3 regions of the Heliomicrobium gestii genome follow, and region 2 is predicted to be linked to each of the others. Evidence: riboswitches for the same ligand, from Rfam matches in the RefSeq annotation. Region 2 holds a riboswitch; each other region holds the start of a gene.
What was found. Region 2 has a riboswitch for cyclic di-AMP ahead of GTO89_RS04810 (APC family permease). Riboswitches for the same ligand answer to the same signal wherever they lie in the genome.
Positions count from the first base shown of each region.

Region 1: another riboswitch for cyclic di-AMP. It lies ahead of GTO89_RS10045 (CBS domain-containing protein); the one in region 2 lies ahead of GTO89_RS04810 (APC family permease).
Region 3: another riboswitch for cyclic di-AMP. It lies ahead of GTO89_RS09940 (KamA family radical SAM protein); the one in region 2 lies ahead of GTO89_RS04810 (APC family permease).

Region 1 is NZ_WXEX01000007.1:166,670-169,946, reverse strand. It holds gene GTO89_RS10055 (sigma-70 family RNA polymerase sigma factor) at 1-383, opposite strand, end outside; gene GTO89_RS10050 (hypothetical protein) at 667-921, shown strand; gene GTO89_RS10045 (CBS domain-containing protein) at 1,032-1,475, opposite strand; cyclic di-AMP (ydaO/yuaA leader) riboswitch at 1,487-1,646, opposite strand; gene GTO89_RS10040 (HD-GYP domain-containing protein) at 1,872-3,131, shown strand; gene GTO89_RS10035 (amino acid ABC transporter ATP-binding protein) at 3,192-3,277, shown strand, end outside.
Region 2 is NZ_WXEX01000003.1:202,469-205,745, reverse strand. It holds gene GTO89_RS04810 (APC family permease) at 1-1,388, opposite strand, end outside; cyclic di-AMP (ydaO/yuaA leader) riboswitch at 1,490-1,624, opposite strand; gene GTO89_RS04805 (solute symporter family protein) at 1,875-3,277, opposite strand, start outside.
Region 3 is NZ_WXEX01000007.1:139,173-142,449, reverse strand. It holds gene hcp (hydroxylamine reductase) at 75-1,358, shown strand; cyclic di-AMP (ydaO/yuaA leader) riboswitch at 1,549-1,686, shown strand; gene GTO89_RS09940 (KamA family radical SAM protein) at 1,802-3,277, shown strand, end outside.

The sequences.
Region 1 (3,277 bases), on a different contig from region 2:
AAGGCCGCTGTAGCCGACAATTCGGCAGAACTCTGGAGAAAGACCTTTTCCTCACGCTGCCTGCGGCTGCCTTCGCTGCGCAGGTGGCTGTAGCAGAGGTTGTTGATCACCTTGCTCAGCCATGCGGCGGGATGTTCCACGCCGTCCAGGCCGGTGCGGTGCAACCGCAAGAAGGCCTCCTGGACCAGATCCTCCGCAGCGGCAGGGTCCCCCAAAAGGAAGTTGGCCTGGCGACCCAGCTTGGGCGCCATTTCCCGATACAGTTGTTGAAAGCGTTGTTCCATATTTTCACCATATATCGGCGTAGAAATGGCGATAAGATGGCCGTTGATGGTAGTCTCCCCCTTATAGCCGTTGCGCAACGGTCCCTTTTGGGTTTCCATGATAAAGACGGCGCCGGGAGCGAAAAGGTGACAGGTTACAGGGGGAAATTTTAGGGTAAGAAGGTTTTTTCAGACGAACCGCTTAAGCGGGGTTTGTTGATGGGAAGGTTCATTTTAATGATGAAGGTCAGGGCGAAGGTTATAGGGTGAAGGCTGAACAAAGGGCATGGGTGTACAAATGTGGCAGGTGTTTGCGTCAGAGATTACAATAACAAGAAACAGTCCAATCGGACAAGCCGGAAAGGCATGGAATTCAATCAAGAATGAGAACGGGGGATATCGTATGTTGGAAAAGGAGTTGCGGATGCGGTCGATCACGAAACGGGAGCTCGGCCAATGCCTTGTGGAATTGGGTGGGGTGGAGCAGTCACCAGGGTGTTTCGAGGGTGAGGGGTGGCGCGTCGACCTGGGCGCAGAGCGGAAGGTCTCCATTGGCGCCTTTCGCCTGCCGGAGATCGCGGTAACCATCCGGGCCGAACCGGATGTCTTCCAACGTTTCCTGGCACGGTTCCGGCTGAAGACGCTTCGCGGAGGATAGGGATCCAGTTCTATGTTGTGGATATCGAAGAAGAAGCCGCCTCAGCTAAAGCTTAGCTTGAGACGGCTTTTCTCTGCGTCGGTTTATGTTTTCTATGACTGGGGCCTCGCTCAACCCCCGTTAGCAACGGCGGCCCGGGCAACCGGCCGTCCCGCTTGCAGCAGGCCGGCGCAGTATTCGATGATCTCCCGGCGGCGGACGATGCCGATGAAGACGCCGCGGTCATCGAGGACAGGGACGAAATTTTGTTCGCTGGCCAGGGAGATCAGTTCTTCCATCTCGGCGTAGATGTGGACCGGTTTGATGGTCATGCGCCGCGGCACTTCGTTGAGGGAGACCTTGTGGATGTTGTCAAAGCCCAAGCTCGGCGTATTCTTCATTTTCCAAAGCAGATCCCCCTCGGTAAGGGTGCCCACATAGCGGCCCTGACCGTCGATGAGGGGGACGGCGGTGTAGCGGTGGTATTCCATCTTTTCGACCGCTTGCCGCATGGTGGCGTGAATAGGGAGATGGATCACGTCTTTTTTCGGGATCAGAAAAAAAGCGATGTTCACGTGCGGATTCTTCCTTTCTCCAGCGACGCCTACGAGGTTAGCTGACGGGTTCGGGCTGCGGAGTTGCCCTACCCGGACCACACAGGCCCGGGACTCACCCCGGCAATGGCGATTTCACCGCCATGGTTGGTTCCCCCGCTTCCCTGCCTGGGAACTCAGCGAGTTGTGAAAATTACGACTATTTCCTGGATTTGTATTGGACCTTTCTCACATAGGGATCATACACTGCTTGCGCCACTTTTGTAAAACCCCCGATTTTGGCGAAAGCGTTCGTTAACGGGCAGAAGGGGCATTTCGCTTGTGATTTCTAGCGTTTATGTAAAGGATTTGTTTTTTGCTTCGGAGGAAAACCAAGTGCCGTCGTCGAACTTCATCGGAAGAAAATGGGCTTTGAAATTGAAATCCTTGAATGGAATGCCAGACATATACTACCAAAAGGACTGTGTTGGCGGCGAGCCGTCCCACCTGCTGCTTTGGGCGGGACGGGAACCGCTGGGCGCTTCGTCTGGCCGAAATATGGCGAAATGGGGGCGGGCGCGGGTGTTTTCAGCGCAAACGGGAAAAGTCTCTGAACAATATGCAGTCGGTGATATGCTGGCCGCCGATGTGTTTACTGTCGATGGCCGGTTATTGATCCCGAAAGGAACCTTGCTCACAGACGCCATCTACCGGCAGATCCTCAAATGGGAAGAGATCGGTATCCTCACCGGTCAAAAGCCGAAGGCTGTCACCGGCGCCGGCCTGGAGATGCAGTATGAGTCCCTGAAAAAAGTGGGACAGGAACAGGTCCTCTTCCAACATTCCATCGAAACGGTGCGCGATGTCTTTCTCGATATGCGTGAGGGCCATGGTTTCAACGAAGGGGCCATCCGCGACACCACCGCGGAGATCGTCTCCTCCATCGCTCGCGATGAGAAGATCGGCCTGCGCCTGTCGCGGTTGTGGGATACGGACGATTACACCCTCCATCATTCCGTCGACGTCTGTCTCCTCAGCACGATGATCGGGATGAGCCTGGGCCTCTCGAAGGCGGAGTTGGAGAGCCTGGCCGTCGGCGCCATCCTCCACGATATCGGCAAAATCTATATCCCCGACGAGATCCTGAACAAACGGGGCAAGCTGACCGACGAGGAATTCGCCTTGATCCGGACCCACCCGGAGGCGGGGATGAAGGTCTTTCAGGAGAGCGGCGTCCGCCTGCCCGAAGAGCAGATGGCCTGCATCCTCCAGCACCAGGAGTGGTGCAACGGCAAGGGCTATCCCAATGGTCTTCGCTACGCCCAGATCCACCTCTTTGCCCGCATCGTCGCTGTTGCCGATGTCTACTCGGCCTTGACGACGAACAGGTCCTACCGGGGACGGCTCGATCACATCAACGCCGTCAGCATCATCAGTTCCAGCGCCCGGGACCATCTCGACAAGCACATCGTCTTTGTCTTTATCGATCGGTTGCGCGATCTGATGCTGAATACGCGGGTGCGACTCTCCACCGGCGAGGAAGGCTATGTGGTGCAGTTTTACGAGGATTCGCCCCTCCAGCCGACGGTGTTGGTGACAGAGACGGCGGACGGGCGCAAACTGGTCAGCCCCTACCTGATTCATTTGAAGGAAAAAACTGACGTTTTTATTCAACAAGTTTTGTTCGGCAAAATCTAAAAGATAATGTTATAATTAGAGCATTATGCGGACTTTTTTCACGACGGGGAGGCGATCGGACTGATCCGATTTGAAAAAGTGAACAAGTGGTTTGGGAAGCTGCATGTGCTTCGCGATATCGATTTACATATCCGTGAAGGGGAAGT
Region 2 (3,277 bases):
AGTTGCTCGCTGACAGACGAATAGTGCGTTTTGATTTTTTTGAACACATAAATCGCTGCCGGGATAAAGACAAGGATCATCCATGCGCCGTGGCGGAACTTGGTGACGGCGATGACAACGACAACGACGCCGGTGATGATGGCGCCCATCCCATTGATGGTCGCCCTGCTCCGCCATCCGGGGCTCTGGACTTTTCGCCAGTGGATCACCATCCCACTCTGGGCGATGGTGAAGGACAGGAAGACGCCAATCGCGTACAAGGAGATCAGATGCTCCGTGTCGCCGTGGTAGACGACGATGAGAGCCGCCGCCGCCAGCGTAAGAAAGATGATGCCATTGGTGAATGCCAGCCGGTCGCCGCGGGCCGACAGGTACCGCGGCATGTAGCCGTCGATGGCCAGAAGGGACAACAGCGGCGGAAGTCCGTTATAAGCCGTGTTCGCCGCCAGGTAAAGGATGAGCATGGTCGTAAACTGGATGTAATAATAGGCCCAGTTTCTTCCCACCGTCAACTCGGCGATTTGGGACAACCCCGTCACATTTTCTATGGGCAAGATGTGATAGTGCATCATGAGAAAGGAGATGCCGGCAAACATGGTTCCCAGAATCGCTGACATCCAGTAGGTGGTGATCCGCGCATTCTCCGCCGCCGGTTCTTTGAAGTTGGGAACGCCGTTGGAGATGGCTTCGATGCCTGTCATGGAACTGCAACCATTGGAAAAAGCCCGCAACAAGACGAACAACATACCTGCCGTCCATTGTTTCTCTAAGGATCCCGGAGGCATCACCGGCTGTGTTCCCGTAAAGGCCTGAACCATCCCGGTGACGATCAGCGCGGCGATGCCAAAAATGAAGGCGTAGGTGGGGTAGACAAAGGCGTTGGCCGATTCCCGGACGCCTCTGAGGTTGATGATCATCAGGATGCCGAACAGGACAAAGAGATCGATGCCGAGACGAATCGGGTTCAGTTGCGGGAAAGCTGAGACCAGGGCATCGGTGCCGGAAGAGATCGAAACGGCAACGGTGAGACAATAGTCAGCGATGAGCGACCCTGCTGCGATGAGGGCCGGCAGTTCACCCAGGTTGCCCTTGGCCACTGAGTAGGAACCGCCGCCGCCAGGGTTGGCCCGCGCCACCTGAACATAGGAGAGGGTGACCACCGCCAGCAAAAAGAGGATGCCCACAGACACATAGGGAACAAAACCATAGGCCAAGGCGCTGGCGGCGGTCAATGCCAAAATCACCTGCTCCGGACCGTAGGCGATCGATGACAGCGCATCGGATGAGAAGATGGGCAAGGCCTTCCAGTTTGACAGCTTCTCATGGGATAACTCCTGGTTACGCAAGGGTCTTCCGAGCAAAAGCCGTTTGAGTGAGCGCTGGACCACGAGAACTTCCTCCTCAAAATACAAAGGTACATTTTTTTCAAAATAAAAAAGACAGGCCAAAGAAAGGCTGTCTTAACGCAGGTTATTCTGGAAATAACCCATGCAAACGTCTCAACAGCCTACGAGGTTAGCTGACGGGCAGGACGGCGAGCACATCCCTCTTTTGTGACAAAAGATTAGCCCCATAAATCGGTTCCCCCGTTTTCGAACGATTCGAAACTCGGCCTACTATTTAATTGAAATGAAGTATAGACCTGCAGAAGGGATTAGGCAAAAGGGAAATCCCTTTGAATCTCCGTAAAAGGCGTCGCAGATGCACCGCCATTGCCGTTTATTTACTCCAATCTCACCGGTGCTTCGTCGATCGTCGTTTATGACCCTTCTACCTGTAAGGGCGTCTCGTCGAGACCGCAAAAAGACAGCCCAGCGACGAGGCTGGACTGTCTCTCATTCATATCGTCAGTTGTAAGCGCGGCTCTAGGTTTATCAATTCTCGGCGCCGATGCCGGTGTTGGCGCGCACGTAGAGTTCCTCAAACTTCGCCTCCGCTTCCGGTTCAGCGAAGAGCAGGCTTCCCACATAAGCAGCCAGGAATCCAAGGGGGATGCTGACGATACCGGGGTTTTTCCAAGGGAAAAGGGCTTCCTTCACCGGAAAGTAGTTGGGGCTAACGGCCACCAAGGCCAAGGTGGAGAGCAACCCGACGACGATCCCGGTGACGGCCCCGCCGGTGTTGAACTTCTTCCAGAAGACCGAGTAGACGACGACAGGCACGTTGGCCGCCGAAGCGACAGCGAAGGCGAGCGCCACCAGGTGAGCCACGTTTTGCCCCTTCGACAGCAGCCCCAGCAGGATGGCGACGGCGCCGACACCGAAGGTGGCCATGCGGGCAACCTTGACCTGTGAGGCCTCATCGACCTTGCCGCCCTTCAAGACATTTACATAGAAGTCATGGGCGAAGGCGCTCGAAGCCGCCAGGGTGAGCCCGGCCACAACGGCGAGGATGGTGGCGAAGGCCACGGCCACGATGAAGGCCAGCATCGCCTCGCCGCCAGCGGTGCCCGCCCCGCCGCCAAGGAATTGAGCGAGCAGCGGCGCCGCCATGTTGCCGCCCTTGTCGGTTGCCGTGATGGCCGCCTTATCGAGGAACAGGGATGCGCCGAATCCGAGGAAGGTCGTCATGATGTAGAAGACGCCGATGAGCGCCATCGCCCAGATGACGGACATACGCGCCGTTTTGGCCGTCGGCACCGTGTAAAAACGCATCAGGATGTGGGGCATGCCGGCGGTTCCAAGAACGAGCGCCAGTCCCAAGGAGACGATTTCAATCGGATCCTTGTAGAGCAGACCCGGTTCGAGAAATTGTTGCCCATGTTTCGCCGAGATGGCATCGAAAAAGGCGACGGGGTTGAAGCTGAACTTCGCCAGGACCAGCACGGCCAGCATGATGGCGCCGGCCATCAACAGACCGGCTTTGACGATCTGCACCCAGGTGGTGGCCAGCATGCCGCCGAACGCGACGTAGAGGACCATCATGACGCCGACGATGATGATCGCCGTCTCATAGGGGATGCCTACCAGCAATTGAATCAGGCTTCCTGCACCCACCATCTGGGCGATCAGGTAAAAGGTGGAGATGACCAGGGTGCTTACTGCAGCGGCAGTGCGGACAGGCTTCGGCTTTAAACGATAGGCCAAGACATCGGCCATCGTGTATTTTCCAGAGTTGCGCAGCGGCTCGGCCACGATCAACAAGACGGAGATGTAGGCGACAAGCCAACCGACAGAGTACAGAAACCCGTCATAGCCGTTGAGGGCGATCAGACCGGCGATGCCGAGGAAGGAGGCGGCGCTCATATAATCGCCGGCGATGGCGAATCCGTTCTGCA
Region 3 (3,277 bases), on a different contig from region 2:
ACAGATTCTGCGTCTAAGGACCGTTATTATATAAGTAAGTTAGTAAGTTATAAAAACGAAAGGGGATTTGCTTCATGTTCTGTTACCAGTGCTCGCAAACCGTAAAAGGCGGTTGCACGAAAGTCGGCGTCTGCGGAAAAAACGAGGATATCGCCAGCCTCCAAGATACGATCATCTTTGGCTTGAAAGGTGTCGCCGCCTACGCGACCCACGCCCGGGAACTGGGCTACAGCGACCCTGAGGTGGACGCCATCACCCAGGAAGCCCTTTATTCGACGCTGACCAATTCTAACTTCAATCTCGGCGAGCATGTGGCCATGGCGATGAAGGTGGGCACCGCCACCGTCAAGGTGATGGACCTGCTCGACCGCGCCCATACAGACAAGTTCGGCATCCCCGTTCCCGTCGCCGTCTCCTCGGACAAGGTGGAGGGCAAGTGCATCCTCGTCACTGGCCACAACCTGCACGCCCTGTTGGAACTGCTCAAGCAAACTGAGGGCAAGGGCGTCAACATCTACACCCACTCGGAGATGCTGCCGGCTCACGGCTATCCGGAACTGAAAAAATACGCGCACCTGAAGGGCAATGTGGGCAAGGCCTGGCACGACCAGCGCAAGCTCTTTGAATCCTTCCCCGGCGCCATCTTAGGAACGACCAACTGTGTCATGCCGATTCGCGGCTCCTACAGCGACCGCATGTGGACCTACGGCTGCGCCGGCCTCGAAGGCGTCCCCAAGATCGTCAACGATGACTTCTCGGCGCTGATCGAAAAAGCGCTCTCTCTGCCTGATGCCAACTGGGAATCGGACAAGACGATGACCACCGGCTTCCACCATGTGAACGTGCTGGCCCTGGCCCCGCAGATCATCGAAGCCGTCAAGGCCGGCAAGATTCGCCGTTTCTTTGTCATCGCCGGCTGTGACGCGCCGATCAAGGAGCAGGAGTACTACCGTGAACTCGCTCTGGCTGTGCCGAAGGACTGCGTCATTCTCACCACCTCCTGCGGCAAGTTCCGCTTCAATGACATCGACTTCGGCGACATCGACGGCATCCCCCGCTACATTGACCTGGGCCAGTGCAACAACTCCGGTTCGGCTGTCAAGATCGCCCTGGCGCTGGCAGAGGCTTTTGGATGCGGCGTCAACGACCTGCCCCTGTCGATCGTGCTCAGCTGGTTTGAGCAAAAAGCTTGCGCCATCCTCCTCGGCCTCTTCAGCCTCGGCGTGAAGAACATCTACCTGGGCGGCCGGGCGCCGGAATTCCTGACGGCCAATGTGGTCGATGTGCTGGTGAAAAACTTCGGCCTGAACCTGATCGGCAATGTGGAAGAAGACCTGAAGAAAATGCTCGGCGAGTAAGCCGGCTTGCTGACACGGTGAGTAGAATTACCAGAAAAGCAATAAAAAGCGGTTTGATCATGGGTTCGAATTTCCGATAACGTTGATAAAACGGCTCTCGCTAAAGAGGGCCGTTTTTCGTTTTTTTGGGGAATTATGGTGTACTTTTGTTGGGAACGCTGATATACTGTATACGTTACAAGCACATATGCCCACGGGAACGCTTAATTCCTGTCCTTCAGGAAGCGGGGGAACCAATTATTGGGGTGAATCCGGCTGTTGCGCCGGTAGGGTGAATCATTCCACCCGAATCCGTCAGCTAACTTCGTCAGCGTCGATGGTGCGTTGGGGCGCAAAAGTCTGCCATTTGTCAGGCTTTAGTTGAATGCGCGTTCAAGCCCCCGGCTTTCCAGGCCGCGGGCTTTTTGCTTCCCTGTCAATGACAACAAAGAGGAGGATGACTTATGGATGGTTCGGCTGTTTTGCGGCCTGCTCAAGTCGTTGACGGAGCGGATGTGCAGCGGGCGCTGGAGCGATTTTGGGAGGAGAACCCGATCCTCTTTGAACTGCTCTGCCACAGCCGCACCCTCGAAGAAGCCAGGGAACGCGCTTTCAACTACCTGATCGACTTTGAACGAAAAAGCCTGCATTCACGGGCGCTGACTGCGCCATCGGAGCGGGCGCTCAGCCGGAAGGCGATTCAGGTGCTGAAAAACATCTTCGCTCGCCGGAACGAGGAGCTGACCCAGGAGAGCGCCCTCAAGGTGTTGTACCAATTGGCCCATGGGGAACCGGTCTCCACCTCTGCGGCCTTTGTGGAGGAGATGCGCCATCTCTTCCTGGCGATGAAAGAAAAGACAGGGCTGTATGAGTCACACCCGTCTGCAGCGCCGGGACGGGATATGCGCCTGAGCCAATTGGGCCAAGCCGTGCAGGAGCAGGTCGAAGGGTTTGCTCACGGTCTGATCGATGGGGTGATCCAACAGCGGAAAGCCAACCGCCAGCGGATTTTGGACCATTTTGGGGCTACGCGGGAAGAATGGAACGACTGGCGCTGGCAATGCCGCCATGTGATCCGTGACGCCGGTCAGATGCAGGAACTGGTCGAACTCTCTGGCGAGGAGCGGGCGGCCATTGACAAGGCGTGCGCCGAAGGGATCGCCTTCGGGGTGACACCCTATTATGTCATGCTGATGGATCGCGAGCCCCACCGGCGCTTTGACCATGCCGTTCGCGCCCAGGTGATTCCGCCGGCGGACTATGTGGAAGCGATGGCGGCGGGGAGAGGGGATGCCGCCAAGAGATTTGATTATATGGGCGAGCGGGACACATCGCCGGAACGGCTGGTGACCCGTCGCTACCCCATGATCGCCATCTTGAAGCCTTTCAACACTTGCGCCCAGATCTGTGTCTATTGCCAGCGCAACTGGGAGATCGATGACGTCCTCTCGCCGAAGGCGGCGGCCAGTGAAGACAAGATGAACAAAGCCCTGGCCTGGTTCCGCCAGCATCCCGAAGTGGAAGAGGTGCTGATCACCGGCGGCGATCCCGGCATCATGTCCGATGGCGCGCTCAAGAGGCTGCTCGACGCCGTCAGCGCCTTCCGCCATATCCGGCGCATCCGCATCGGCACCCGGACGCCTGTCGTCCTGCCGATGCGCATCACCGACGCCTTTGCCGACCTGCTGGCATCGTACCGGCTGCCCGGGCGGCGGGAAGTGGTCGTCATGACCCATGTTGAACACCCCTATGAGGTGACGCCTGAGGCGGCTGAGGCCTTCCAGCGCTTGCGCCAGCGGGGGTTGCCCCTTTACAATCAGGCTGTCTTTACACTGGAAAACGCCCGGCGCTTCGAGATGGCGGCGCTGCGCCGTTTGTTGCGCCTGGTCGGCGTCGATCCCTACTACACCTTCAACACCAAGGGCAAAGAGGAGACGCGC